Regions from separate parts of the Fictibacillus sp. KU28468 genome, predicted to be linked through region 1. Evidence: riboswitches for the same ligand, from Rfam matches in the RefSeq annotation. Region 1 holds a riboswitch; each other region holds the start of a gene.
What was found. Region 1 has a riboswitch for thiamine pyrophosphate ahead of OKX00_RS18165 (thiamine phosphate synthase). Riboswitches for the same ligand answer to the same signal wherever they lie in the genome.
Positions count from the first base shown of each region.

Region 2: linked by a shared signal. The riboswitch ahead of thiD (bifunctional hydroxymethylpyrimidine kinase/phosphomethylpyrimidine kinase) and the one ahead of OKX00_RS18165 (thiamine phosphate synthase) in region 1 are both predicted to bind thiamine pyrophosphate.
Region 3: linked by a shared signal. The riboswitch ahead of thiT (energy-coupled thiamine transporter ThiT) and the one ahead of OKX00_RS18165 (thiamine phosphate synthase) in region 1 are both predicted to bind thiamine pyrophosphate.

Region 1 is NZ_CP110666.1:3,457,680-3,467,858, reverse strand. It holds gene OKX00_RS18195 (Dph6-related ATP pyrophosphatase) at 1-137, shown strand, start outside; gene OKX00_RS18190 (GDSL-type esterase/lipase family protein) at 176-1,006, opposite strand; gene OKX00_RS18185 (penicillin acylase family protein) at 1,161-3,566, shown strand; gene OKX00_RS18180 (DUF1206 domain-containing protein) at 3,605-4,459, opposite strand; gene OKX00_RS18175 (LSm family protein) at 4,607-4,972, shown strand; gene OKX00_RS18170 (glycine--tRNA ligase) at 5,462-6,844, shown strand; TPP riboswitch at 6,897-7,002, shown strand; gene OKX00_RS18165 (thiamine phosphate synthase) at 7,098-7,715, shown strand; gene thiO (glycine oxidase ThiO) at 7,715-8,845, shown strand; gene thiS (sulfur carrier protein ThiS) at 8,851-9,051, shown strand; gene OKX00_RS18150 (thiazole synthase) at 9,056-9,820, shown strand; gene OKX00_RS18145 (thiazole biosynthesis adenylyltransferase ThiF) at 9,820-10,179, shown strand, end outside.
Region 2 is NZ_CP110666.1:2,952,037-2,962,215, forward strand. It holds gene OKX00_RS15320 (ArsR/SmtB family transcription factor) at 1-523, opposite strand, end outside; gene OKX00_RS15325 (hypothetical protein) at 640-882, opposite strand; gene thiE (thiamine phosphate synthase) at 950-1,618, opposite strand; gene thiM (hydroxyethylthiazole kinase) at 1,631-2,428, opposite strand; gene thiD (bifunctional hydroxymethylpyrimidine kinase/phosphomethylpyrimidine kinase) at 2,425-3,231, opposite strand; TPP riboswitch at 3,373-3,478, opposite strand; gene OKX00_RS15345 (hypothetical protein) at 3,633-3,884, shown strand; gene OKX00_RS15350 (IDEAL domain-containing protein) at 4,003-4,233, shown strand; gene OKX00_RS15355 (DUF4349 domain-containing protein) at 4,247-5,116, opposite strand; gene OKX00_RS15360 (YecA family protein) at 5,268-6,224, shown strand; gene OKX00_RS15365 (GerAB/ArcD/ProY family transporter) at 6,312-6,572, opposite strand; gene OKX00_RS15370 (GerAB/ArcD/ProY family transporter) at 6,559-7,095, opposite strand; gene OKX00_RS15375 (hypothetical protein) at 7,026-7,250, opposite strand; gene OKX00_RS15380 (APC family permease) at 7,365-8,714, opposite strand; gene OKX00_RS15385 (FdhF/YdeP family oxidoreductase) at 8,854-10,179, opposite strand, start outside.
Region 3 is NZ_CP110666.1:2,600,367-2,610,545, forward strand. It holds gene fapR (transcription factor FapR) at 1-2, opposite strand, end outside; gene recG (ATP-dependent DNA helicase RecG) at 150-2,192, opposite strand; gene sdaAA (L-serine ammonia-lyase, iron-sulfur-dependent, subunit alpha) at 2,189-3,076, opposite strand; gene sdaAB (L-serine ammonia-lyase, iron-sulfur-dependent subunit beta) at 3,098-3,760, opposite strand; gene OKX00_RS13485 (DAK2 domain-containing protein) at 3,854-5,530, opposite strand; gene OKX00_RS13490 (Asp23/Gls24 family envelope stress response protein) at 5,546-5,908, opposite strand; gene rpmB (50S ribosomal protein L28) at 6,140-6,328, shown strand; gene spoVM (stage V sporulation protein SpoVM) at 6,422-6,502, opposite strand; gene OKX00_RS13505 (thiamine diphosphokinase) at 6,600-7,241, opposite strand; gene thiT (energy-coupled thiamine transporter ThiT) at 7,238-7,810, opposite strand; TPP riboswitch at 7,885-7,992, opposite strand; gene rpe (ribulose-phosphate 3-epimerase) at 8,016-8,663, opposite strand; gene rsgA (ribosome small subunit-dependent GTPase A) at 8,665-9,558, opposite strand; gene pknB (Stk1 family PASTA domain-containing Ser/Thr kinase) at 9,548-10,179, opposite strand, start outside.

The sequences.
Region 1 (10,179 bases):
CATGCGGAGAAAACGGAGAATTCCATACTCTTGTAATTGGGGGGCCATTGTTCAGGCAAAAGATTGAAGTGGTTCAGGGAAGTGAGACGGTTAGAGACGGCAATTTTGTTTATCGTGACTTTATGCTCGCTGAATAAAGATGAAAAGGCATTGTCCTCTGCCGGGACAATGCCTTTTATTTTTTCTTATAAGGAGCTTTAAGTGTTTTAATCATCTGCTCCGCAATCAGTTCGTGGCCTTTGTCGTTGGGATGAATAGAATCATAAATCCATTCTTTCCTGTTTTCGGGCTTAAGCACTTCGCTGCTCGGTATCACAACAGATGGTTTATATTTGGCTGTTGTTTCATAGGCAATCAGATTCCAGTCATTCAGCAATTTTTTAGTTGCCGGATAAAAGGATTCTCCCGAGTCCACAGCGTTATACAATTCATTGTATACGAGAATAGCATCAGGATTCTCTTTTCGAATCAATGAAAATATCTTATTTAAATTTTCTTCATAAGCAGATTTCACGTTTTGATAATCCTGAAGTGCCTGGACAGGCCCTTCCTTTAAAGCAAGCTTCACCAGATCGTTGCCCCCGATATTGATCGTAATAATATCCGCAGATTTTATCCGGTCCGACATACCTGGGGATGAGATGTGTTTAAGCAGATCACGGCTGGTTGCTCCTGAAATTCCCTGATTATCTAGCTGCACTTTTTTAGACGTAAGGACAGCCAGATTACTGCTGGCCATTTTAATAAAACCGCCTTGATCAGAACCTCGGCCCTGAATGACCGAATCTCCCAAAGCTAGATGATGAATCTCTTTTGCAGGCAGGGTTTTTAAATGCTGAATATAAGAAACATCAGCCGAATGGGATTTCGTCCCGGCGGATTCAGTGACTGCTGCATTCTGTGCCTTCAGGCGATCTATCTTAAACTGGGGATAGTAATACCACCCTCCAGCAGCCAGCGTACATAATGCAAAAAGGATGAGCGTCAGCGATATCCATTTTTTCATACGGCTCCCCCTTTCAAAGTAACCATTTTAAACCATCAATACTTCTTCTATCAAATATATAAACTTTTGCAGGGCATATGAGATTTCTTAAAATTGGATTTTACAGGAGAAGGAAAAAAGACAAGAGTAAAGAAGCCATAAAGAAAGAGGGGGAATACAGGTGGAAACAGCTATTCAAATTGAAAAACAGATACTGAAAAAGAAAAAATGGAAAAGAGTGGCCGTGATTATGCTGGCAGGACTGCTTCTCGTCACTGCCATTTCGGGATCGGCTGCCTATTGGATACTAAGAAAGAGCCTTCCAGTTGTGAGCGGTACAAAAACCGTTCCATCACTTTCCGGAACGGCAGTAGCTGTCCGTGACAAGAACGGTGTACCTCATATCAAGGCTGGCAGTTTAAAAGATTTATATACTGCCCAAGGATACGTTACGGCTCAGGACAGGATGTTTCAAATGGATTTGAGCAGGCGCCAGGCGTCAGGACAATTAAGCGAAGTAATCGGTGAGAAAACGGTGGAAAAGGACCGTTATTTCAGGACGCTTGGTTTACGAAGAGCCGCAGAGGCATCGTATGAACTGTATTCTTCTGAAGCGAAGCAAGTGCTGCAATGGTACGCGGATGGCGTGAACGCCTACTTAAGGGATGCCGAAAAGAACAATTCACTTCCGATCGAATTTTTGATGGTGGGGTACAAGCCAAAGAAATGGACGCCCGTCGATTCATTGACCATTGGAAAATATATGGCCTTTGATCTTGGCGGACATTGGGAAGGACAGGCATTCAGGCATTACTTGCTGCAGAATTTCCCAAAGGGCAACGCACTTGATCTTTTCCCTTCTTATCCAAAGGGCGGAGCAGAAATCATTGATATCGCAAGCAAAGCAAAGGTGGATATTAAGAGCAGCCTCGCTAAAGCGGTCATTCCTAATGAATTCAACGGATCGAATGATTGGGTGGTGGCCGGAACCAAAACAAAATCGGGTCTGCCGTATCTTGCAGACGATCCTCATCTTGGATTAAGCACGCCATCGATCTGGTACGAAAGCCATTTAAAAGCACCCGGCATGAATGTAAGCGGTGTCATATTTGCGGGGGTTCCGGGAATTATCGTTGGCCGGAACACACAGATTGCCTGGGGAGTCACAAATGTAGGACCCGATGTTCAGGACCTTTACATTGAAAAACGAAATTCCGATCATCCGGATGAATTTCTGTATGAAGGAAAATGGGAGAAAGCAAAAATCATCACAGAAAATATAAAAGTGAAAGATCAAAAGACCCTTCCTTACAAAGTCACGATTACCCGTCACGGTCCGATTATGTCCGAATTTGCTTATGACAAGCAAAAGAATACGGCGCTTTCCATGAGATGGACGGCACTTGAACCCTCAACGGAACTTCAGGCTGTACTGATGTTTAATAAAGCAAAGAACTGGAATGAGTTTAAAAAGGCGCTGACTTATTTTCATACACCGGCCCAGAACTTTGTCTTCGCATCTAAAGAAGGAACAATTGCCTATCGCGCCAATGGACTGATTCCGATCCGTAAAGAGAAATATGCTTCTGTCCCTGTACCGGGCTGGGAAAAGAAATATGAATGGAAGGGTTATATTCCTTGGGATAAGCTCCCGACGGCCGTGAACCCAAAAGAAGGATTTATTGCAACGGCCAATAATAAAGTGATCGGTGACGATTACCCGTACCACATTACTGATTCATGGGCCCAGCCTTACCGGGAGCAGCGAATAAAAGATGTTCTGTCAGCCAAAGAAAAGCTTTCCGTAAAAGATATGCAGAAGCTGCAGTTCGACAGGAAAAATCTTCAGGCAGAAGAAATGTTGCCGATCCTTCTCTCCCATTTGAAGACTGCAGATCTTGGGACAAACGGCAGAAAAGCGGTAAAACTATTGAAAGACTGGAATCATGAAGATGACAAAAATCTTGCTGCGCCCCTGCTGTTCAACTTATGGATGCAAGAGTTCAGCGATGTTCTCTTTGAAAAAAAGATTGATGAAAAGATGATGCCTTTGTTTGACGGCAAGGCTCAAGTCGTTGATGAACTGATCCGCAAGGCGGCCGAGGGTAAGGAAGGTCCCTGGATCAAAGAGGCAGGGGGGCTGGACAAAGCCGCAACAATCTCCTTCAGCAGAACGGTTAAACAGGTGGAGAAGCTGCAGGGTGAAAATCCCGATAAGTGGAAGTGGGGAACGTATCATACATTGCCGTTTGATCATCCTCTATCAGCGATAAAGCCGCTGAACCTGCTGTTTAATCCAAAAAAAACGCCGATGGGAGGAAGCAGGGTAACAGTAGGTGCTGCAGGCTGGGATTCTCTTACAGGGAAAGTGAACCATGGAGCTGCCTGGAGAACGGTAGTTGATCTTGCAGACTTGACGAAAACCTACAATGTCGTCGGTCCAGGACAGTCAGGACATGTCCTCAGCAAGTGGTATGATAACCAGATTGAAGATTGGACTACAGGCCGCTATCATGTAACGGAAACGAATGAATCCAGCTTCAAAAACGGAGAAAAACTAGTATTAAAGCCTGGTAAATGAAAACAGCCTCGTCCAAAAGGGACGAGGCTGTTTTATCATTAAGGATCGAGTCTTCGGTACTTCGCTTCAAAGAGCAAGTAGGCGCCATAAGCGACCAGTCCGAGAGCGACGATTGTAAGGAGCACTGGACCGAACGGCTGCTTTACAAGTTCAGCCAGAGCACCATCCAGCCCCTTTGTTTCATCTGGATCTGCCTGAATGGCTGTTCTGATTAAAAAGATGCCTATGATGGCGAATACTACACCATGTGCAAAAAGTCCGAACTTCCCGATATAACGTGCGGTCTTCCATTCTTTTTGATTCATCTCATGACGTTTAAGCCCTTTTTTGAATTTTTCCGTATAGGCCTTGTAGAAGTTATAAACCCCGATACCGATAAATACAGCACCAATAACCGCAATGATTGTTTGTCCAAAGGGCTGTGCCAGCGCTTTTGCGGATAAGGTCTGGTATTTTTGACTTGACGAGTTGGCACTCGCTCTGAAGATTATTTTGATTGCACTAACACATAGACTGAAATATATGGCAGCGATGATGAGATAACTGATTCGCGCCATCCATCCTTTTGCGTCATTTCCTTTATGCTCGGGGTCAAAGACCGTCATGATGACTTGCCACAGTGCATAGCCTGCAAGCCCCACAGCCAGCGCAGCGAGCATGACAGAGCCAAAGGGCTGCTTGGCAATGGTGTAGAGGGCACCTGAGGAAGTGGTTAATTTACCTTGCAAACCGAATGCTGTCATTACGGCAAGTATTCCAATGACAATATAAACGGCTCCTTTTGAGAAATGGCCGAAGCGGGCCATCCGGACGATCCATGGTGCAGCTTCATCTTTATATTCTTCTGCTTTTCTTTGGGCATGTTCTTTGTGCTGTGACAAATCTTTTTCCATAAAGGAGCCCCTTTCAAGGTTTCTATCTTCTATATACCCATTTTCTCCAATAGTTGAAACGGGCAGACTGCTGTCCACACCCGTTTTCCACAATTTGCATAAGATGCAGGGTAATTAGTGTAATCAGGGTAAAGAGGAGGTTTACTTTTGAAGGAACAATATTACGGTCTTTGCTGTCAGCATATTGGGCAAGACGTTGAAATTACCACCCATGACGGGAGTGTCTATAGAGGCTCCATCCAAAGCGTTGATACAGAAAATGTCTATCTCCTTCCCTATCATGATGATGGGACAGGGCGGTTCTTTCCGGTCCTTGGTGCAGCCTTGGTAGGTCTTGGACTGGGTTCCATTGCAGGGTTTGCCCTTGCGCCCCGTCCGTACGCTTATGGCTACGGTTACGGATACGGCGGGGTTGCACCATATCCTGGCGGCTTTGGCGGTTTTCCGGGAGGGTACGGCGGTTTTCCGGGCGGATACGGCGGTTTCCCAGGCGGCTATGGAGGCTTTTATTAGGTAAGAATAAAAAACTCTTCGCTTATAAAGTGAGGAGTTTTTTTGCTGTCTGTGAAATTGGCCAGTAAATCCGAAACATCGGCATGTAAAACCCCCACACCGGACAGTAAACACTCTTCAACCCTTTGAATGAACCGGAAACTTCTGGCTTATAATAGGGAAAAGGGCCAACTGGCTGAAAAAACTTGACAATACGGCTGAAAAATTGTACTATTTTCCCCATAATCTAAAGATGTAAAGCTATGACAGACGAATAGTATCTGAGGTGCTTTTGTGAAAAGCGATCCGGGGATGGTGGAAGCCCGGACAAAAGTTCAGAGAAACGGCAGTCTCGAGCGATTAATTGACCAAAGCGGATGCTTTTTTTAGCATCAATTAGGGTGGAACCGCGTGAGTATAAGCTCTCGTCCCTGGACAAGGATATTTGTCTATGGATGAGGGCTTTTTTGGTTGATTTAATTAGCATTTACTAAAAAAGGAGAGATGGTCATGAGTGTGACAATGGAACAGATCGTCAACATGGCAAAACAGCGCGGCTTTATTTTTCCGGGTTCAGAAATTTACGGAGGCTTGTCCAATACGTGGGATTATGGCCCGCTCGGCGTTGAACTGAAGAACAACGTGAAAAAAGCTTGGTGGAAAAAGTTTGTTCAGGAATCTCCATACAATGTTGGTTTGGATGCAGCGATTCTCATGAACCCGCAAACATGGGTAGCATCTGGACACATCGGAAACTTCAATGATCCAATGATCGACTGTAAGCAATGTAAGGCAAGACACCGTGCCGATAAATTGATTGAAGATGCACTTGCTGAAAAAGGAATCGAGAAGATTGTTGACGGGCTTTCTTTCGATGAAATGGAAAAGTTGATTGAAGAGCATAACATCGCATGTCCGGATTGTGATGCGCACGACTTTACATCTATCCGCCAGTTTAACCTGATGTTCAAAACGTTCCAGGGTGTAACGGAATCCAGCACGAACGAAATCTATCTTCGTCCCGAAACAGCACAAGGGATCTTTGTAAACTTTAAAAACGTGCAGCGTACGATGAGAAAGAAATTGCCGTTCGGGATCGCTCAGGTCGGCAAAAGCTTCCGTAACGAGATCACACCTGGTAACTTCACGTTCCGTACCCGTGAGTTCGAACAGATGGAGCTCGAGTTCTTCTGCAAGCCTGGCGAAGAACTGAAATGGTTTGATTTCTGGAAGCAGTATGCTCACGATTTCTTATTGAATCTTGGCATGAAACAGGATAAGCTTCGCCTGCGTGACCATGAATCCGAAGAGCTTTCCCACTACAGCAACGCTACGACAGATTTTGAATACCAGTTCCCGTTTGGCTGGGGAGAGCTTTGGGGCATCGCATCCCGTACTGATTTTGACCTTAAGCGCCACAGTGAGCACTCTGGTGAAGACTTTAACTATATCGATCAAGAAACGAATGACCGTTACATCCCTTATTGCATCGAGCCTTCACTTGGCGCAGACCGTGTAACACTTGCGTTCTTGATCGACGCGTTTGAAGAGGAAGAGCTTGAAGGCGGAGATACAAGGGCTGTTCTTCACTTGCATCCAGCTCTTGCGCCGTTTAAAGCAGCAGTGCTTCCTTTATCGAAAAAGCTTTCTGAAGAAGCAAGAGAAGTATTTGCCGGTCTTGCCAGCGACTTCATGGTTGATTATGATGAAACAGGCTCCATCGGAAAACGTTACCGCAGACAGGATGAAATCGGAACTCCTTTCTGTATTACGTATGATTTTGATTCTAAAGAAGATCAGCAGGTAACGGTACGTAACCGCGACACAATGGAACAGGTCCGCATGCCGGTCTCAGAGCTTCGATCCTTCCTGGAATCGAAGATCAAATTTTAATCTCTTTACATTTTTGACCTGAATGGTAAGATGAAATTAATTAAATACCTATTAGCAACACTGGGGGAGCCTTTGCCGGCTGAGACTGAACAACCTGTTCTAAACCCTTTGAACCTGATCTGGATGATGCCAGCGTAGGGAAGTGGAATCTGCACTGTATGACACATACAGCTGCTCTTGATTAGAAAACAGATAATCAGCCACTCTTTGCGAAAAGGGTGGCTTTTTTGCATGGAGAAAAGGAGGATGCAAGATGGGGAAATTCGAGTTTCATGCAATGACGAATGGAAGGAAGCAGCCTGACGAAATCATCTCGGCCGCATCCATCCTGGCTCCATATGTGACGTGCATACATATCAGGGAAAAAGACAGAAGTGCCGGTGAGATTTTTAATCTGGCAGAGAGATTGAAGAGAGAAGGATTGGGCCGGGAGCAGATCTATATCAATGACCGTGTGGATGTAGCCGTTGCTTCGGGAGCTGAAGGCGTTCACTTAAAAGGCTCCAGTCTTGATCCGGAAATCGTACACCGCTATTTTAGCGGGCTGAGAATCGGCCAATCCGTTCATTCCATAGATGAAGCGCTCTATGCTGAAGAAAAAGGAGCTCATTATTTGTTTTACGGACACGTTTTTAAAACAGGAAGCAAAAAAGGGAGCGAGCCGCGGGGTCTGGATCAATTGCGGGAGGTTGCTGAAGCGGTCACTGTTCCAGTTATCGCAATCGGAGGAGTTACACCAAGTAATACTAGTGAACTCATAAAAGCGGGAGCAAAAGGAATCGCCGTCATGTCGGGGATCTGGTCGGCGGCAGATCCGGGTTTAGAAGCGAAAGGCTATGCGGAAGCACTTAAGAAGGAGGAGATGTCATAATGCCCAGGCACTATGATGTGATCATTGCTGGCGGGGGGATAATCGGCTGTGCCATTGCTTACTATTTGCGCAAACATACAGAGTATACCGTGCTTGTGATTGAAAAGAACCGAATAGGCAATGAAGCTTCATCGGCCGCTGCAGGAATGCTTGGAGCGCAGGCAGAACTGAATGAGGCAGGGCCGCTCTACACGATGGCCCGTGAGAGCAGGAGCCTTTTTCCTGAGTTAAACAGGGAACTGAAGGAAATCAGCGGGATTGACATTGAGTTTATAGACAAAGGGCTGTTTAAAGCGGCAAAAAATGAAAAGGAAAGCCTCCGATTGCAGCAACTCATTGATTTTCACAACGATAGCGGCCAGCCGGCAGAGTGGATCAGCGGATCGGAGCTTTTGAAAATGGAGCCGAAGCTGTCCAGCGGATTGGAAGGTGCAATGTATTTGCCGAAAGACGGCCAGGTCAATCCATCTCAATTGACGAAAGCCTTTGCCCAATCTGCAGCAATGCTTGGAGCTGATTTTTTAGATTATACCGAAGCAGCCGGATTCGAAATGGGCCGGTCAGGGATTGGAATCCAAACGAGCGCGGGTATGTTTTTCGGAGAGAAGGCAGTGCTCGCATCAGGCGTCTGGACAGGGAAACTGGCGGCCCAGACCGGATTGCACATGCCTCTTTTTCCAGTAAAGGGAGAGTGTCTTTCTTTAACCTTTTTAGAACCGGTCATTACATCAACTGTTATCTCAGATGAATGCTATCTCGTCCCTAAGCAAGGAGGCAGGCTCGTAATCGGAGCAACCATGGAAGCAGGTACATACGACAGAAAGGTCAGAGCAAAGGGAGTTTTGGAACTGCTGACAAAAGCGAGTGAAGTCCTTCCTGCTATCGAAGAGGGCGAATGGGAGAAGGCATGGACAGGGTTTCGGCCGCAAACCCCTGATGGCCTCCCGTACATGGGGAAACATCCTTACCATAAAGACTTGTACATTGCGGCAGGCCATTTTCGCAATGGGATCCTGCTCAGTCCGCTGACAGGGCGATGGATGGCAGAGCTGCTGATCGGAAATCTGCAGGAAGAAAGATTAAAAGAGTTTGCGCCAGACCGGTTTGCCTATGAAAAGATGAAAGGATGAGTCTCATGAAACTGATGGTTAACGGAACAGCCTTAGATATAGCCTCAGCCCGTACAATCCAGGAACTTTTGGGAGAGTTAAAGCTTGCCGGCAAAGGGGCAATCGTTGAATTGAATCAAGAAATTTTGGATAAAAACCAGCACGCAGAAACGCGTTTAGCAGATGGTGACAAAATAGAAATCGTACATTTTGTAGGAGGAGGATGAGGTTATGCTGAAGATTGGAAACTATGAATTTCGCTCCAGATTGCTTTTAGGAACAGGTAAATTCCCTGATTTTGATGTCCAAAAAGAGGCAGTAAGGGTGTCGGGCACGGAAATCCTTACATTTGCCGTAAGAAGGATGAACATTTTTGATCCTGACCAGCCAAACTTTTTAGAAAAGCTGGAGGCAGAGAACTTTACGCTTCTGCCGAACACGGCGGGTGCGAAAACGGCAGAAGAGGCGGTTAGAATCGCGAAGCTGGCAAAAGCTTCGGGGCTATGTGATATGATAAAGGTAGAAGTGATAGGAGATTTTAAAACCCTGTTGCCTGATCCGCTGGAAACGCTGCGGGCTTCAGAAATGCTGTTGGAAGAGGGGTTTACGGTCTTGCCCTATGCTTCAGATGATGTCATTCTTGCACAAAAATTAGAGGAACTTGGCGTGCATGCCATAATGCCCGGAGCTTCCCCCATTGGATCTGGCCTCGGGATCATTAACCCGTTAAACATAAGCCTTATTATTGAGCAGGCCAATATACCAGTGATTGTAGATGCAGGCATCGGATCACCGGCTGATGCGGCGGCGGCCATGGAGTTGGGGGCTGATGGAGTACTGCTGAATTCAGCGGTATCAGGGGCCGATAATCCAGTAAAAATGGCCGAGGCCATGAAGCTTGCCATTGAAGCCGGCCGTCTCGGGTATGAAGCGGGAAGAATTCCAAAGAAAAGGTATGCAGCGGCAAGCAGTCCGCTGGAGGGAATGAGTATTTAATGAATGATCGCTACTCCAGGCAGATGTTATTCGAGCCTATAGGAGAAGAGGGACAGGATCTCTTGTCTGATAAACATGTTGTGATTATCGGTGCGGGTGCGCTCGGAACGGGCAATGCAGAAATTCTTGCCCGCGCGGGTGTGGGCAGGATCACGATTGCTGACCGTGACTATGTAGAATGGAGCAACCTCCAGCGTCAGCAGCTTTTCAGCGAGGAAGATGCAAAGTACCGGATGCCTAAAGCGGTTGCTGCAAGAGAACGGCTGGAACAGGTTAATTCCGATATCCACGTAGAGGGCCTTGTTTTGGATGCAGGAGCTGAAGAACTGAGGGAACTGACGGAGTTTGCCGATCTGATC
Region 2 (10,179 bases), 510 kb from region 1:
ACTGATATTTGCCAACAAGCTGGTGAAGCAGTGAGAAATACTCATTAATGAACTGGTTGCGTTCCTCCTCATTGGACAAGGAAACTGAAGCTTGCAGAATGGCACTTGGAATTTGTTCATCCTCTGCTTTTTCCATGAGCTGCAGTGCATCTTTCTTCATGGTTTCAGTTAAGGTGAGAACGTGGGCCAGCGCATGCTGATCTTTTAATTTCTGTGAAGTTTCCGGTGACAAGCCAAGAGAGTCAGAAAAAATTAACGTTTTGGCTACTGCTTGATAAAGTACTTCTACCAAATTCCTCACATTCCTCGTTCCTGCTCTGAAAACAAGCCCTACTTTTTCTAAAGCCTTTAGATGGTAATTGATCTTCTGAGGTGACTCATTGAGCAGCTTTGCTATTTCTGTTGCAGAAGCCGGTTCTTTTAGAGCACTGAGCATCTCGGAACGAATGGGATGGAGCAAAGCAGCAGCCTGCTCAGGCAGCGTTACAAGATACGTCTCTTCAATCGATGCATTCTTTTTCACTGGTTCACCTCACTTAAAAATTTTATTTTACGTAAAATCATTTTATTACGATAGGCTTATCTTTGTCAAACATTTCTAATTTTAATCAAAAAAAGTGGCAGAAGCTTGTGCTTCTGTCACTTTAATAGCGGCATAACGGCCAATAGGATAAAGATTAATACCATAGCTGTATTGAAAAAAAACTCTGTTTTAAGTTTGAAATAATATCGTTCAATGGCACGAAACAAAAATACTGCAGCTAAGATTCCGAATAACAGGGCCGGACTGTTAATGTACATTCCATTCCATAGAGCCAGCAAAAAGCCGAGGAACAGCAGTACCATTTCCGAATACGCCCATATCTTACTTCTCTTTTTCATCGTGGCACCTCTTTCTTGCGTACTCTTTTATAGTACGAAGAACACGGTTGTTCGGTGACATCCCTATTTAATTAATGAGTCTTGCTTTCCATGCCTTCTCTACCCGTTCAAGCAGACCGCTTGCCGCCTTCTCTGGATCCACATGCAGGCTGATGGCTGATATGACAGATACTCCATCCGCTCCGGCTTCGATTACTTCAAATGCGTTTTCTCTAAAAATGCCGCCTATTCCCACGATTGGTGCTGTAATCCCTGCTGCTCTTAGCTCTTTTAAAACAGAAAACCCCATAACATCACGCGTATCCATCTTTGTACTTGTATCAAAAATCGGGCCCACTCCTAAATAATCTGCTCCAGCCCGTAATGCATCTTCTGCTTCTTCAACATTGTGAACCGAAACGCCAAGAATTTTATCGGGGATGCGGCTGCGGATTTGATTGAGATCTCCATCCTCCTGCCCGACATGCAGACCATCGGCATTCAGGCTGATCATGAGATCGATATCATCATTAATAATAAAAGGAACATGGTATTTTCCGCAGATTTTCTGCAAGATAAGAGCTAAGGCATATTTCTGATCAGATGATAGACACCCTTCGCCCTTTTCACGATATTGAAAAAGCGTCGCTCCTCCCTTTAGCGCTTGCTCCAGCACTTGTTCAGGTTCAGCTCTGCAGTTTAAGCTTCCCATAATAAAATAAACTTTCAACTGCTGTTTAAGCGTATTATATTCCATCTGTAAGCCTCCTTAGCTCCACCTGCCGGCCGTTTTCAAGTCTTCAGGGTTTAATAGATAGAGCTCATCCAATAATGCTGTCTGAAAGGAGCCTGGTCCTGCCGAAACGGCTTGAGCGCGTTCAGCACAGATTCCCAGCATCGTCAAAGCGCCCGCGGCCCTGAGGCAGCAGGAAAGGCCGGTTTCCAGAGATCTGGCCATAAACAAACCGATGAGAGAGGTTGAAAAACAGCCGGTCCCTGTCACGTAAGACAATATTTCATGTCCACCACTAATCGCTATGCATTCCTTTCCATCACTCACTGCATCCTGTTTTCCTGTAATGACAATGACCGAACCGAGCTTTCTGGCCGCATGCAAAGCAAGCTCATCATCGTTTCCTGATAGTTCACCATCAACCCCTTTGCCACCCCAGTCACCTCCATACAAAAAGGAGATCTCTGCAGCATTGCCGCAAATGACATCGGGAGAAACCTTTTCTACCAGCTCTTCAACGGCTTTCTTCCTTAATTGGGAAAGTCCTGCACCCACCGGATCCAAAATGACAGGAATGCCCAGTTCCTTCGCTTTTTTTCCAGCCAAAACCATTGCATTAACTAAGTCAGGTTCAACGGTTCCAATATTTAAAACCAGTGCGTCAGCTGCCATGACGGCTTCTTCAGCCTCTTCATAATGATGAGCCATCATCGGGCTTCCTCCAGCTGCCAAGATGCCGTTCGCTAAAAAATTCATCGTTACATGGTTAGTGATGTGATGAATCAGAGGTTTTTTCTTTCTAATGTCTTCTAAAAGCACACTCAGTTCGTTCATGCCTGATTCCTCCTGTATGCCCAATGGTTTGTCGGCCCATGGCCGCTGCCAATATGAAGCGGGTGGCTGATTGCTTCCTGAATAAAAGTTTTCGCTGTTTTTACAGCATGAAACGGGGTTTTTCCAAGTGCCAGTTCAGCAGCAATGGCAGCTGCAAACGTACAGCCGGTTCCATGAGTTTGCGGTGTATCAATCCTTCTTCCTTCCAGCTCATGCATCTTCTCGCCATCATAAAACAAGTCGACTGGCGCTTTATCATGAGAGAGATGGCCTCCTTTGATCACGATCATTCCTGCTCCTAAATCATGCAAAAATTTTGCAGCATCCTCCCTGTCTTGCTTTGTGGAAATGCTTCTTCCAGTTAGCTGCTCAGCTTCGGGAATATTCGGTGTCAGGATCGAGGCTAGAGGAATCAGCTGTTTTTTCAGGGCTTCTACTGCATCCCTTCTCAGAAGGTCAGCCCCCCCTTTCGCGATCATTACAGGATCCACAACAACGTTTTTCCATTCATACTTTCGAATATGATGAGATACCGCTTCTATAATTTCTGCACTGAAGAGCATACCCGTTTTTAAAGCTTCAGGACGAAGATCCTCTTCTATGCTGTTTAACTGTTTCATGATCATCTCAACAGGTACCGGGTGGATCCCTTGAACACCTAATGTATTCTGTGCGGTCACAGCTGTGATGACAGACATTCCATAGGCTCCCAATTCCTGAAACGTCTTTAAATCGGCCTGGATTCCTGCTCCCCCTCCTGAATCTGATCCTGCAACTGTTAATGCTTTTGGTGTTTTTAACATATGGAAGAACTCCTTTCACCACTAGAAGAGCGCAAGTGGCCCGTTCTGTTAAGGTCCCTGTGCACTGAAGCTGAACATGACCTCCTTCGACCGCTAAAAAGCCGCCATCTGAAGAGAAGGCGGCTTAAACATGAAAGCTGATAAAAGTTTAAGCCACTTCCCTCCGCCAGTATTAACCGAATCAGGTTCAAAGGGTCAAAGACATTTCTTTTCTCAGCTTTAAATCAAAGCTCCCCTAGTGGTATACGATGTATGATGTTATTTCTATCCTATATGACAGCAGCCAAAGCGTCAAACAAGGGATAAAATTTGTCGAAAAGTTAGGCTGCTGTGTTTAAAAACGAACGGATACGGGCATTATTTATACAACACCCGATAGAAAATCTGGAGGGAGAGAAATTATGAATATTAGAGAGAAACTGCAAAATTTAAAACAAAATCCAGAAGATGTTTACAGTCATTCACAAACAGAAGAATCCTTCTCAAGAAATTACACCAATCCCGTCGAAGTCAAATATAACCCTGCAGAAGATGTTTACGAATTAAAAGTATTTGATATGGAAGGCGGTGAACAGCTGGACAGTAAAAAATTCCATTCTGTAGATGAAGTCCTGGCTGATTTAAAAATTGAGAAGCAAAATGAAAAAAACTAAATTTTCAGATTAAACTGTTGCTATTATTACCATTGATAAGTATACTAGTAAAAACCCACTAACGCATGAGCTTTCAATCCTACAAGCTTCTGCAAAAAAGTTCAAGGAGGAATAGAGCATGAAAGACAATACATCGTATAATAAAGACATGAACGATCTTGTGAAATATAAACTTCAGAAGAAAAATGACCCGTTCGCTTTTAATATGGTTGCTCAGATGATCCTTGATGAGTCGCTGCACGCCCATCAGATGAAACGTTATAAAGAAAAAATAGATGAAGCCCTGGAAAAACGTGATGAAAAACAGTTCATGAAACTGACAGATGAATATATAAAATTCCTTGGATAAGAAACCAAACCTTTTACGGTTTGGTTTCTTTTTTTGAACGCTGTTTTCTTCTTAAGTAAAGCCATGCTCCTCCAATAGCCACGAAAAGGATAATGACAGGCGACAATCCAATGAGTGCAATAATAAGATAGGAAATAGTATGAACCAGTCCATTCCACGTCTCTTTAAATAAGGTCATTGAATTTCCCCAGGTATTCAGATTTTTATTGTTCTTCGTCCCAATATTTTTCATATCAAAATGGACCGTAACCGTTGAAAAATCGCTTTGATTCTCTAAATAGTTTATTCTGCCCTGGATTTTTTCAATTTGTTCCTGCACTCCTGATAGTTCTTTTGATATGGCAAGGAGATCCTCTGTTTTTACTGCATTTTTCATGAAGCTTTCCAAACGGTTACGAACAATGCGCTTTGCCTTCAGCCTTGCTTCCAAGTCAGTATATTCCTCTGTAACATCTCGTCCATTTATGATTTCATGAGGGCTCCCAGAACTTAATTCTCCTGCCTTTTTTGTGAAAACAAGAAAATCTTCCTTTGGAATTCTTATTTTCAGGTAACCCCCATTTTGCCCTTCTTCTTCAGACAAGAATTCACTTTCAGCGATATAGCCGCCCATTTGTTTTGTGAGTTGTTCCACTTCACTCCGGGCCTTCTTAATGTTTTGAACGCTTATTATAATTTCACTCGTGTAAATCATTTTTCGTCCTTGGTCGGCAGCAGGCTGCTTGTCTTCTTTAGCGGATTCCCTTTTCATGATGGTGGAAGAGCTTCCCCCTTCAGACGACTTTGATGCCATGTTTTCATCCTTGCTGCTGCACGACGCAAGAACTAAAACGATCAGCACCCATACGGCCATAAACTTTTGATTTCTCTTTTTTATCATCATCATGTCCCCCTTTAATTTATAGACGACCCAAAGCACCTATTCGTTACAATATATGGTAATTTTATAGCTTTGAGTTGCAATATCACCCGAATATGCTAGTATTTACAAAGTGATTTATTTACAACAAGAGCAGTGAAGTACGGAGGGTAACATGAACAAAGCAGGAAGAAACGAACCGTGTCCATGCGGCAGCGGGAAAAAATATAAGAATTGCTGTTTTCGATCGGTCACAACCGTTCAATTAAACAAAATTGTGGAAGTGAGCCGCCATCAGGAAGGCTTAGCTAAGTTTGCCTTTGACCATTTTCATGAAGAAATGGGGAGCCAAACACGCAATTACATAGAAAAATACAAGATTGGAAGAGATGAAGAACAAACGTATGCGAATCTGATGGTTTGCTGGCTGATGTTCCATTCTGACGTGAAGGACGGCGGATCACCAATTTCGTATTACCTTAAAGAGCAAAAAGGGAAAGAACAGCCGGAAATCTTGGATATCATAGCAGACTGGGAGAAGAGTTTCCCTTCTGTTTATAAAATGATCTCAAAAGTGAACCGAAATACCTTTTTATTACAAGATATGATGACCGATCAGAAATACACGGTCGAATTTAATTCTGAGATTCTTCCACACGACGGAACCGATCTAGCAGGTTCTATTATCTACACTGGAGAACATTACGAATTTTACATTGATTTTGCAGAGATTCCTCAGGGAGAATTGCAAAAACGCTTAGATGCGCTGACTGACTTGAAAATAACCTTGAAAGATGATTTTCCTAAAGCTCTACAAGTTCTTTTGTCGAAACTAGAGAAAGCAGCTGATGAAGACGCTGTGCCGCAGCCGGCTGATAGAGTTCTATCTTTGCTTAAAGAGAACACATCAGAGGAGATCTACAATGAGGCAGAAAGAATTTGGAATGTGTGGAACAAGACACAAAATCCAATTATCCGTAAAGAACAGCCCTATGCAGCCGCTCTTCATTATTTGGCGTCCAAGGACGTCCTGAATGAGCCTGCCACACAATCTGAAGTAGCCAAACGCTATGGCACTTCCGCATCCAGCCTTTCTGCAAAATACCGTCAGCTTAAAACTGCTTTAAACTAAAAAAGAACCTGCTCAAATGGGCGGGTTCTTTTTATGGTTCAGATCTCTTAATTTTTTTAAGGATTACTCCAATGATCAGCACCACAATCAAAAGAATATATAGAGTAAACCACCAGAGCGTCCAGTTTTTTCGACGAAATCGGTAAATTCCATCGTATTGCTGTGTTGATGGTTGCTCATTGCCCATACAAGCAAACCCGCAGGAAGAAGAAACGGTCCATAAGAATGGTGCTTGGCAACCTGCTGCAGTCCCATCATAGCAGCAAGAAAACAGATTACGATTTTGGCAAAAATCCCGACGATCCAAACAACGGCAATCAGGATCTCGATCCGCTCAAATTTTAACAATATTAATGGCGCGCATCAGTTCAAATGTAGGAAATGTAGTCCGGCTGACCATGTAGTAGCCGTCACAGCCTATGTCTACGATAATGGTAATGAGGAGTATAATTCCTGACGCGACAATAGCATTTAGGTAGGATCTCATCAGCTTTTTCTTTTTCCTGACATACGTAAAAACCGTGCCTAACAATATGACTTCAATAAATGGAAAACCGGTCGTCGTATAAGCCCCCTGCATGACCGTAGAAAGAGGCTGTTCCAAAACCGGCTTAAAGTACCTGATATCGAATCGGTTCAGCGTTAATATAAGCGATGCAATAAACAGAACCGCCATGATGGGGTTTAAGAATTCGTTCACACGTGCAATATTGTTCAACCCATAATAGCAGGAATACAGAGAAACAAGAATCAGCATAATCTGAAACGTCCATGCGTTCGTATCCGGGAGTACGCTTGAAATCATGAAGTTGCTGACATTTCTGACGACATACGAACACAAATGAAGCGAGTAAAATACGATGATGAGCATATAACGGGCAGGATCTTCACATCCATGCTCTCACCTAAGATATTATTCAAGTGATCGAGGTTTTCATCAATCTGTAAAGAAACTTCAATATTTTCATAAGCTTTAGCTTCTGAACCTGCAATCGGCCGTCGTTTTAAACGTTTCCTGATCTTCATCCATTCATTCACCTCCACTTTGTTTTCTTCTCATTTTCTGTAGTATGCTGCCTTTTTATTCGATAAAACAAAAAGCCCTGCTGAAAACTCAGCAGAGCAAATAGATAATGACGATTATTTGGCTTGTTGTTTCAAGAATTCATCACTTGAAGTTTTGCCTTTATTTCTATTTAAATACCAATACAGCGGCAAGCCCAACAAAGTCACAGCGATTGCAGTTAAGCTGTCCCTCGGATTATCAAAGATCGTCGCAATCACGATATAACCAGCCCCTATGATCGCAAACGCTGGAACAAACGGAAACAGAGGAACGCTGTACGTCCTTTTTTTCTCTTTGTTTCTTTTTCTCAATAAAAAGACGGCATAGAAGGCAAAAATGTAAAAAATATAAATAGCAAATATCGCCATGGCTGATAGGTAATCCGGGTTGGAAACAAGCATCAGAATAACGGCAAACACGACTTGAAGCCCTGTCGCAGGGATCGGTGTTCCAAACTTTTCTGAAACAGAAGCCAGAAAGCGGGATGCCGGAAGCTGCTTGCGTTGAGCCATGGCGTACGTTACCCTTGGGAACGTCAGAATTTTCCCGTTAAGACAACCGAAAATAGAAACGGCGATTCCAATAGCAATCAGCTTTCCGCCAATATCTCCGAATAATAAGGAAGCTGCTCTGCCTGCAGAGTTCTCGCCGAGGTCGACGATCGTGCTTGCAGGAAGTACATGAAACATCGCTACATTTACAAGGAGGTAAGCTGCAGTGACAACCAGAATACCGCCGACGATGGCTTTAGGAAGAATTTTTGCAGGGTTCTTCATTTCACCTGCTACAAAACCAACCATCAGCCATCCATCATATGCCCACAATGTCGCCAATATGGCTGCTCCCATACTAATCTCGCCTGTTAGTCCGCTGCCTGCATTCAGGACCTCTTCATTTCCTTTCCAGATCCCAAACACAATAATTAAAATAATAGGCAGCAGCTTTCCTATCGTTGCGGCGTTCTGAACAATTCCCCCGTACTTGGTGCCGAAACTATTAATGGCCGCCAAGAAAATAACGGTTATAATGCCAATCCATGGACCGGTCTTTTCATTCCATCCAAAAAGGTTCGCGATCAAAGAGCCAAAATAGAGTCCAAGCCCTCCAATGACAGCAGGTCCGTAGATGACCGTCTGAACCCATCCGCTTAAATAACCCCATACTTTTCCGTACACTTCTTCCATATAGACGTATAGCCCGCCTGTTTTTGGAATTTGAGTGGCAACTTCTGCAATGGTCAGGCCGCCTGCCAGGGTGATGAGTCCCCCCAGTATCCAGGCCAGCAGCGCCATATTGGAGCCTCCAGCATACTCAATTACCTTTCCAGGCTTCATAAAGATACCTGATCCGATCACTGTTCCAATTACAAGAGACATCGCCACTGAAAGCCCTATGTCTTTTTTGAGACCTGCTTCTGTGTTCACTTTTCTGTCCACTCCCAAACTATTTTTGTCTATTCTAGAAGGACTTTCTTTTAAAAACTTTATCATAGCCGGGATCATCTGTCACTACGCTCAAAAATAGTAATAGTATTCAAAAAAATCCAAATATACTACTAAGAACTTAATCATCATCTAATTCTGACTCAGCCAGCCTTTTCTCTTTATATGCCTTGTCTTTTTGGGCATAAAATACTTCAGCCTTTTCAATTAAGGCTCCTGAATTGTATTCCGGAATTCCAGCTGATCTTTCATAAACTCCTTTAGGGATTAAACAATTGGCTTCTGGCCAGTATAAAGCGGCGTTACGCCTTTTTATGTCTGCAATCTTCACCCGGCCCCGAAACAAACCGTGCCGATTGTAAACCACAACGGATTCTCCTTCCCGTAAACCAAGCTCTAAAACGTCCTTCAAGTGAAGGAGTACGTCTTCTCTGGATGCTTGGTTAAAAGGATCCGTTTTATGATAAACCATGGAATTGAACTGTTTTCCTCTCCTTGTCGTAATGGTAAATTCTCCTTTTCCCTGCCGCTGTTCCGGCAGATCAATAGCAAAAAGCCGCCCCCTGCCGTTTTCTGTCGGGCAAATGCCTCCTTCACAAAGCCAGGCACCTCCCCATTGAAACACATCTCCTTTTTTGCAAAGATCCTGTATCCCTTTATAGTTTGGAGCAGCCATTGCAATCTCCTTTCTGACTGCTTCTGCATCGGAGAATTGCATGATATTCCTTTGATCCGGCCAGACTCTAGAAGCAAGTTCACTATAGATCTCCCATTCCGGACGTGCTTCTTCCATCCGCGGCCCATTAATTTCAGGTGAAAAATAGACCATTCTCTCGGTTGAAGTGGAAGTCCCGCCACCCGGCTGTTCATACCTTGTCATTGCAGGAAGGACGATGACACAATCCCTGGCATCAAGCAGAGTAGATGTATTAAGGATGATGTCCTGATGGACTCTGACTTCTATGTTTTCGAGACAGGACTTTACAAAGTCTGGATCTGGCATGGTCTCCAAAAAGTTCCCGCCTGACATGTAATACAGCTTCAGCTTTCTGTCTGCATCTTCAGTAAGGAGAGCATTCTCCAGGCTGATGCCTAGTATGTCTCCTTGCCAGTCTGGTATAGCAAAACCCCAAACCGATTGTACGCGCTGCCGTGTTCTCTCATCAAATCCGCCGCCCGGCAAACTAAAGGGATCGGCTCCCATCTCACCTGCACCCTGGACACCCGAATGCCCGCGAATAGGCATCAAACCGCAATTTTCCCGGCCCAGAAATCCTCTGAGCAGTGCGAGATTTACAATCTGTGACACATTATCGGTGCCAAACCTATGCTGGGTCAGACCCATTGACCAGACAAATACACCCGACTTTGAGCAGGCCAGGATCTCTGCCAGTTCGCAGATTCGCTCTCTCCCTATGCCCGAAGACTTTTCAAGGTTTTCCCACGT
Region 3 (10,179 bases), 860 kb from region 1:
ATGTATACACCATCCAGATATGCCATTTAAGCATCAGCCTCTATGGATGCACGGTTTTTCGCTTTTTAAGAGCTGGTACTAACAGTAGTATATAATAGCAGCTATATCATTTCAAGAAAGGACCTATTCGTCAGAAGGCAGAACCCTCATCAATCAAGGCGTTCCGAAGTTAACACGCCTTCCTTTTCCAAGAAGCTTCTAAGCGGAGCGTAGGCCCCTTCATGAAAAAGCGCTTCTGAATTGACGAGCCGGGAAGCATCGTTCCTCGCCACCTCGAGCACACGGTAGTCATGCACGATATCTGCGATCTTAAAATCTGGAAGCCCGCTCTGTTTGCTGCCGAAGAAGTCCCCCGGGCCTCTAAGTTCAAGGTCTTTTTCTGACAGAACAAAACCATCCGAGGTTTCTGTCATGATCCTCATTCTTTCTTTTCCCTCTTCTGATTTCGGGTCAGCGATTAATATACAATACGACTGATCACTTCCACGGCCGACGCGGCCCCTGAGCTGATGAAGCTGTGACAGGCCAAACCTTTCCGCATCGTAGATCACCATCATCGTGGCGTTCGGTACGTTTACTCCGACTTCTACTACGGTCGTAGATACCAGAACATGGCACTTATTCTCAGCAAATTCTCTCATCACTTCCTCTTTTTCAGAGAAATGGAGCCTTCCATGCATTAAGCCGACCCTGTATCGATGAAAATAGTGCTGCAGCTGTGCATGTACATCAATCGCATTCTGAACATCCAGCTTGTCTGACTCCTCAATAAGCGGACAAATCACATAGGCCTGTCTCCCTTGATCAAGCTCTTTCTGTACAAAACCGAGGACACGGTCAAGCATGTTATGTTTAGCCCAATAGGTTTCGATGGCTTTTCTGCCGGCTGGCATTTCGTCGATGACAGAAACATCCATGTCTCCAAACACGGAGATTGCAAGCGTCCGCGGAATGGGGGTTGCTGTCATGAACAGCACATCCGGACTTTGTCCTTTTTCGCGCAGCACCCGGCGCTGTTTGACGCCAAAACGATGCTGTTCATCAGTTATGACAAGGCCTAATTGATGAAATACAACCTCATCCTGAATGAGTGCGTGTGTACCAATTAACACATCCACTTCACCCTCTATAAGCCTTGCTAAAATATCTGCCCGTCTTTTCCCTTTCACAGAACTTGTCAGCAATTCCACCTTAATCTGATGAGGTTCAAGCAGCTGGAGAAGCGAATGGTAGTGCTGTTCCGCCAATATTTCAGTCGGTACCATCAAAGCTCCTTGGCTTCCTGAGGAAAAAGCTGCAAATAGAGCGATGGCTGCAACGACTGTTTTGCCAGATCCGACATCTCCTTGAAGAAGGCGGTTCATCCTGTGGGGAGATGACATGTCCTTTAAAATCTCATGAGTGACCCGCTGCTGGGCATTCGTCAGCGGGAAGGGCAAAGAAGTAACAAACCTGTGGACATCATCCATGCTGAAATGCAGTTTTTCTCCGGCAGACTGTTCACGGTTGATCTTTTTAAACATTTGCATCTTAAGCTGAAAAAGCAGGAATTCCTCATATACCATCCGGCGGCGCGCCTGTTTTAAATGTTCAAAACTCTGCGGAAAGTGCAGGCTGTATAGCGCTTGCTTTCTCGGCCAAAGCTTATAGGACTCCAAACTCTCCTTAGGAAGCACTTCCTCAACCTCCTCACCATATTGGTTGAAGGCGAGTTTGATCAGCCGCCTTACTTGCTTCACGCTCATCTCTCCCTTGACCGGATAGATGGGATCGATACTTTCATCTTGCGGCTGCAGTCCAAATTTAATGTCATTAACGGTCAGGGTCATTTTATGAGCATCCCATTTTCCTGTGAGGGTAACCGTCTGTCCAGGTGTCAGCTGCTTTTTTAAATATGGCTGATTAAAAAAGACAGCGGTTATTAAATACCGTCCGATCAGCACCCTGATGCTGAGTTTTGATTTTTTTCTTGGAAAATAACGGAGAGAAGGTTCGCTGTGAACCTTCCCTTCGATTGTTGCCCTCTCTTCATGTTTAACATCGGCCAGATCTTTCAGCTGATGATTGTCATAGCGGAACGGCAAATATTCAAGCAGATCCATCACTGAGACAACCCCAAGCTCTTTCAGTTCTTCTGATTTGCTCTCACCGATCCCATTGATCTCTGTCACTTTTAATTCGTTAAGCTTCATTTTTTATCCAGGGCTATTCCAAATATTTTCGCTTCAAGCTCCCGGGCAGTTGGTGTAGCCGCCAAACCTCCTTGCGCTGTTTCTTTCAGTGCTGTCGGCATGGATTGCCCGATCTTGTACATCGCATCGATGACTTCATCGCACGGAATCCTGCTCTTGATTCCTGCGAGCGCCATATCAGCAGCAACAATTGCATTGCTTGCTCCCATGGCGTTCCGCTTTACACAAGGCACTTCTACAAGGCCTGCAACAGGATCACAAACGAGCCCGAGCATGTTCTTCAGAGCGATAGCCATCGCTTCTGCGGACTGTGAAGGTGTCCCGCCAGCTAGCTCAACAATGGCCGCTGCTGCCATACCGGTCGCTGATCCGACTTCTGCCTGGCAGCCCCCGGCAGCACCTGAAATAAAAGCATTGTTGGCGACTACAAATCCGAAAGCTCCAGAAGCAAATAAAAAGGCGACCATCTGCTCTCTTGTCGGATTTAATTTATCTTTCAAGGCAAAGAGCGTTCCAGGAACCACACCTGCTGAGCCTGCTGTAGGGGTAGCACAGATGGTTCCCATAGCCGCGTTGACTTCATTGGTTGCGATTGCTTTACTGACCGCATCCAGCATGAACTCACCTGAAAGGCTTTTCCCGCTTTTTAAATAATTCTGAAGGAGGATGGCATCCCCCCCAGTCAATCCGGAATGAGATTTAACATCTTCCGTTATTCCTCGTTCAACAGCTTCTTCCATCACCTTTAAGTTTCTGTCCATCTGGCTGATGATTTCATCTTTCGTCCGGCCAGTAAACTCCATTTCCTGCTCAATCATGATATCTGAAATCTTGCATTCTTTTGCCTCGGCAAGTTCCACTAGTTCGGCAACATTACGAAACATACTTACTTCTCCCTTTCAAGGTTACTCATTAATTTTTACCACTTGCTGTACAATTGGCAGCGATTCAATCTCCTCGATGAGTACCGGGTCTATATTTTGGTCTACTTCAATGATCATGAGAGCTTCTTGTCCTTTTTCTTTTCGTGAAACCCGCATGTGGCCAATATTGATCTGATGCTTGGCGAGAATATTTGCAACTCCTGCGATGGCTCCGTATCTGTCGTTATGAACAATCAGCATTGCAGGATGGTTTCCGCTCAGCTTCAATTCAAAACCGTTAAGCTCAACTATTTCTATTTTCCCTCCGCCGATCGAAATCCCAACCAGTTCAATTTTTCCATTCTGGTCACCAAGAATGATCTTTGCGGTATTGGGATGATCGGTCAGTGCATCTTCCTCGGTCATTTTTATATCAATACCTTGCTCTTCTGCCAATGAAAGCGCATCCACAATCCTAGTATCAAAAGTATCAAAATCAAGGATTCCGCCAACGATCGCCACATCAGTCCCGTGTCCGCGGTACGTTTTTGCAAACGAACCATAAAAAGAAATATGGGCATATTCTGGCTTCCTGCCAAACAGGTGGCGGGCGACCCTACCGATTCGTGCAGCTCCTGCTGTATGGGAGCTTGAAGGCCCAATCATGACCGGCCCGATTATATCAAAAACACTTTTGTATTTCATTCATGTCCCTCCGATAAAAATATATAGCTGACATAAAAAATATTCCCTCCATTACTGTATCATAACTCAACAATAATGGAGAGAACATTTTACCTACTCAACTGAGATAATAAAAGGATAAAGCGGCTGGCTGCCTTCATGGACTTCCACTTCTACAGAAGGGAAAGATTCCTCGATAAACTGAACTAAACGTTCCGTATCTTCATCCGATGCATCTTCGCCGGAAATCAGGGTGATGATTTCAGAATCCTCATCAATCATTTCCTTTACAAGCTCCTGAACCGCTTCATCTTTATCCGGCATCGAAGCTACGATCTTGCCGTTCAAGATCCCCATGAAATCGCCTTTTGAAATCTCGACGCCATCAATGGAAGTATCTCTTACAGCAAATGTAAGCTGTCCGGATTTTACGCTTGAAAGCGCGTCTGTCATCTTCTTTTGATTTTCTTCCAATTCGGCTGAAGGGTTAAACACAAGCAGAGCAGCCATTCCCTGAGGAACGTTTTTAGAGCGGACGACGATTACATCCTGGTCGACGATGGATGCTGCCTGCTCTGCAGCCATAACAATGTTTCCGTTATTCGGAAGTACGATTACTTTTTCAGCATTCACTTCTTCAATGGCTTTGACGATATCTTCGGTACTAGGGTTCATCGTTTGTCCGCCTTCAATAACGTAACCGGCACCGAGTGAAGTGAACAATTCTTTAATGCCGCTCCCCATCGCTACGGTAACGATGCCATATGCTTTTTTCTCTTGTTTAGCTTCAGGCATCTTAACGGGCACATGTGTCTCAGATTCCAAAATCGCAGTATGCTGCTCACGCATGTTTTCAATTTTAATGTTGATCAGACTACCATGTTTCTGAGCAAGGGTAAGCATGTTGCCCGGCTGTTCCGTATGAATATGAACTTTTACAAGATCATCATCGGCAACAACAAGCAAAGAATCGCCATGCTCGTTTAATTCATTGCGGAATGCTTCCTCACTGAAAGGCGCCTTCTTTAATTTCTCAGGTTCGAATTTCACCATAAACTCTGTACAGTATCCGAAATGGATGTCTTCGGTTTTCATATGAAGCTGTGCTTTATGGTGCTCGGCATTAACCATTTCCTTCATAGAAGGCGATTGTGGAGAAATTTCAGGAAGGTCCTTTCCTTCCAGCGCGGAAAGAAAGCCTTCATAAACCGTCAGAAGGCCTTGTCCGCCTGAATCAACAACGCCTACTTCTTTCAATACCGGAAGCAAGTCAGGTGTTCTGTCTAGGGAAGCTTTGGCTTCCGTTACAACTTCGTACATGACGAAAAGGATATCATCACTTTTTTTGGCCGCCTTAACGGCACGTTTTGCCGCATCTTTAGCCACCGTAAGAATGGTTCCCTCGATTGGCTTCATCACAGCCTTATAGGCTGTTTCTACTCCGTTCTCAAATGCTCTTGCAAAGTCAGCCGAAGTAATGGTTTCTTTTCCTTCGATTGATTTTGAAAAACCACGGAAAAGCTGGGATAATATAACCCCGGAGTTGCCTCTTGCCCCCATGAGCAAGCCTCGGGAAAAAGAGCTCGCGACTTTACTGATATCGGGAATTATGTTGTTTTGAACTTCTTTTGCACCAGAAGTAATCGTAAGGTTCATGTTGGTTCCTGTATCCCCATCTGGCACAGGAAAAACATTAAGGGCATCTACCATTGCTGCGTTTTTTGATAAGTTTGCGGCTCCCAATGCAACCATGGCCGCAAACTTTTTACCGTCTAAAACTGTTAAAGACACGAACTTTCCTCCTAACTAAGGGGTTGTCACCCTTACACCCTGAACAAAAATGTTTACAGAATCTACTGAGAGACCCAGCATTTGATCGAGGGTATATTTCACTTTTGTCTGTACATTATGGGCTACTTCAGAAATCTTTGTTCCGTAGCTTACAATAATATACATGTCAATATGTACTTCATCTTCTTCCTGCCGAACCACAATCCCCCGGGAGAAGTTGTCACGTCCTAAAAGTTCGGTAATACCATCCTTTAACTGCTTCCTGGAAGCCATGCCTACAATTCCGTAGCAATCAATAGCAGCGCCGCCAGCAATAGTAGCGATCACTTCCGTAGAAATGTCAATCTGGCCGTATTTATTCTTCATTTCGATGGACATGATGAATCCTCCTTTAATCAATCAATTATGGCTAAACCTCATTTTACTATAAAATTAAGTTTTATGAAAGGACAACTCCATTTGACAATAGTCACAAAGCCGTGTCAAGCCTTTTTACTTGAAATGCGAAAAATCATTTGTTGCTTTTCTTTAGTGGTCATGCTACTATAGGTTAGTATTTAACATACGACTGATATGATACAGTTTTACTGTTATAAAGGAGGTACAATTATGTCACGCAAATGTTACGTTACTGGTAAAGGACCTAAAACAGGAAACAAGCGTTCCCACGCATTGAACAAATCTAAAAAGAGCTGGGGAGTAAACGTTCAAAAAGTCCGCATCTTGGTTGACGGGAAGCCTAAACGTGTTTATGTTTCTGCACGTGCCCTTAAATCTGGAAAAATTGAACGCGTTTAATCGCTCTTAAGACAACGGCATCCCCGTTGTTTTTTAATTTCCAAAAGAAAAAAGCACCCATCAAGGGTGCTTTTTTCTTTTGGATGGAATTGATTATCCTTTTTTAAATGAACCTAAAACCGCACGTACAAATCCCCCTAAAAACCTAGGCAGTTTAATGGTGTAAAATTTCATCATACCCCTCCTCCAGGCCCTTTGAAAAATAAGACATTCCCTAATAAATATATTCGCTTTTATAAAAATAGTACCATGCGGCCCGACGCATAAAATATTAATCATGGCTCTTTACCAACATTAATATGCCGCCCGAGAATGAATAAGTACCACTTTTATTTACAAGCTCATTGGAAATGCAGAGAGTAGAACCCATCGGCAAGTATTGATCCTGAAGCGGATATTTGAACCCTTTTAGAGTCAGGCCGGTAACAGGTCCGATAAATGGAAGGAATGAGACATAAGAGAACTCCGGCTCTTGTTGTATGATATGCAGTCCTGGTGCTGATAAGGCAATCTTATTCTGCCTGTCCCATATTTCAATGTTAATTCCGGCTTCGAGTCCATGAAGGAGCAATTGGATATTGGCCAATTCATGATCCAGGCGCCCGCCCGTAGCACCCATGAGCAGGATCTGCTCCGGTTTTTGCTCCAGTGCCCAATCAAGGGCCAGCTCTAGATCGGTTTTATCCTTTTCACTGTCATACTCAAATGAAGGAAGGTTAAATGAAGCCATCCATTCACGCTCACTTCTGTTCACAGAATCGAAATCTCCAAATACACAGCCAGGTATGATTCCTTTTTTCAACAAGTAGAATACACCGCGGTCAACACCCGCCCAGACTGCCTTTTCGCCGGCAAATAAAGAGAGGTCCGGCTGCCTTTCTTCCGGACCTCCTGCTAAAATGATAATTTTCATGCCGCGTTAACAACTCTTGGATCGGTCCTGTGCAGCAGCCGCGGTGCTGTTTTTGTCAAGAAAATAAAAGCAGCTGCAGTGATCAAAGCAACCGGGATCATGTATGAAGCATTATACACAATGGAGTACAGGACAGGGTTCATGCCTTTTGGGGCGTATGATGCAAAGAATATGACTCCTGATACAACATGGGAGGCCAAACGGAGCAGGCTTCCGAAGGCGATGCCTGCCACAATCGCTGAGATCCTCCTTTTAGATTGGCTTGCCGAACTGACTTTAAACACCCCGGCAAATCCAGCCAATAGGAACGCGAGAGGGTAATCCAGGATCAAACCAGCGGGATTATATCCTGCAGTTCCATCAACCAGGATTTTAACCATCCCGACAATCAAACCAGTTAATACTCCGCCAGGGACCCCTCTGCGGAATGCCATTAAAAAGATTGGCAGCATCTCCAATGAAACTGAGCCTCCATTTGCCCAAAGCCCTTTAAATTGAACAAAACTAAGTATGATGGCCAACGCTGACATCATCGCCACTTCAGTCAAAAACATAATTTTTTTACTCAAATCAATCTCCTCCTAAACTCGTTAAGAAAAGAAAAAAGCAACCGGCATGTGAATGACGGTTGCTTAGCGTAAAAACAACAGCGACTCCACATTCCTACGCAGGCATGATCCTGCTTCAGGTTCAAAGGGTCGGGAGTGTACTCCCCTCTCAGCCCCTGTATGGGACTCCCCCTGTGGTTACTTTTTTCAATTATTCTCTAATATATTATACACCACGAATGGTACGGATTGCACCCTTTATGTCTTTTTGCCCATAAATGGCTGATCCCGCTACAAGTACGGTAGCTCCAGCTTTCTCACAAAGACGGGCAGTCTCTGCGTTCACCCCGCCGTCTACCTCAATTTCAACGTTCAAGCCTTGCTCCTTGATCCTCGCAGATAATACTTCAATCTTTGGAAGCACAGCGTGGATGAAGGATTGTCCACCAAAGCCTGGATTTACAGACATGATGAGTACAAGGTCTATATCAGCCAAAATATGCTGAATGGTTTCAACAGGAGTAGCAGGATTTAATACGACCCCTGCCTTTTTTCCCTGCTCTTTAATTAATTGAATGGTCCGATGAAGGTGCGGACATGCTTCAACATGAACAGTAATGATATCAGCACCTGCTTTTGCAAACTCCGGGATATACCGGTCAGGGTTTTCAATCATTAAATGGACATCAAATGTCAGTTCAGTGAGCGGCCTGATTGCTTTAACGACTAAAGGTCCCATCGTAATATTCGGCACAAAATGCCCATCCATCACATCGATATGGATATAATCAGCACCGTTTTCTTCCACTGCCTTAATTTCTTCACCGAGCTTTGAAAAGTCTGCGGAAAGAATGGAAGGCGCAACTTTTACCATGCTAGTACCTCCGTTTTTGATCCTTGATTTCCTGCAAAAATTCAAGATAATGCTCATAGCGGAACGATGGGATCTCTCCCTCTTCCACTGCTTTTTTTACTGCGCATTTCGGTTCAGAGCTGTGAGTGCAGCCGCGAAACTTGCATTGTGATACCCTCTGTTTCATCTCAGGGAAGTTGTAGGAGAGCTCTTCGGTTTCAATTTCTACAAAGTCCAATGAGCTGAACCCAGGAGTGTCTGCGATCAAGCCCTCTTCAAAAGGAAGGAGTTCAACATGCCTCGTTGTATGCTTTCCGCGTCCAAGATGATCTGATATGTCATTCGTCTCCAGCATGAGTTCAGGCATCAGCGCATTCAAGAGAGACGACTTCCCTACCCCGGACTGTCCTGCGAAGACGCTCGTTTTTCCTTTAAATATCGGTTTGATGTCATCCATGCCGGCCAGCGACATCGCAGAGGTTGGAATGACCTCATAGCCGAGCTTCTTATAAGCAGCGATGTAATTTTCGATTTCCTTCTGATACTCTGCACTTTCAATCAAATCCATCTTCGTAATGCAGATCACCGGCTGAATGCCATTGTCTTCGATATGGACAAGGAAACGGTCCAGCAGCGAACTTGAAAATTCCGGCCGGACGGCAGAGAAAACGAGAATTGCCTGGTCAACATTTGAAATTGGCGGCCGGTTTAACTCGTTCTTTCTTTCCTTAACATCCATAATGTATCCGTCTGTCGGATTGGAGGATTCAAATACGACCCAATCTCCGACCACTGGCGTAATTTTCTTTTTACGGAAATTGCCCCGGCCTCTGCATTGAAAGACTTTGTCATTGTATTGTACATAATAGAATCCTGCGACTGATTTAATAATTCTGCCTTCAGTCTTATTGTCCATTGTTCGCTCCTTTGAATTTACCTTCCTTCGCATCTTGATAATTAAATGTTTTGGATGCCTGCTCTTTCCCATTTAAATAAACGGTATAGGAAGCATCATGGTCCGGCGAGACGGTCAAAGGCACCATATACTCTTTCGTCTGGGAAATTTCTTCTTCTACGAAAACAGCATTTTCCTCTTTGGCATCGCTGTAAACAATTCTGACCTGGAATTGTTTATTCTCATCACCCTTTGAAACTTCAACCGTTATTTTATTATTAAATGTGATGTCTTCCTGATCATCAGGCTTTGGTTTGGGCTTCGGTTCTGGTTTCTTGCCCTTTGAAATAACGACATCAACCGTAGAACCTTTTTTGACATTCGTATAAGGTGAAGGTTTTTGCGAGATGACCTTTCCTTCTTCTACGGTATCAGAGTACTCTTTTGTAAAGTTGACTCTAAGCCCTTCCTGCGAGATGTATTTCTCAACATCTTCTTTCGAGGAATTTGACAAGTTCTCAAGCTGAATCGAAGGCGGGCCGGTACTGACACGAAGAATCACCTGTATTTCGCTTGGATTGACTTTTTCCTCTTTATCCGGGCTCTGTGAGACGACCTCACCCTCAGGAGTTTCCTCTGATT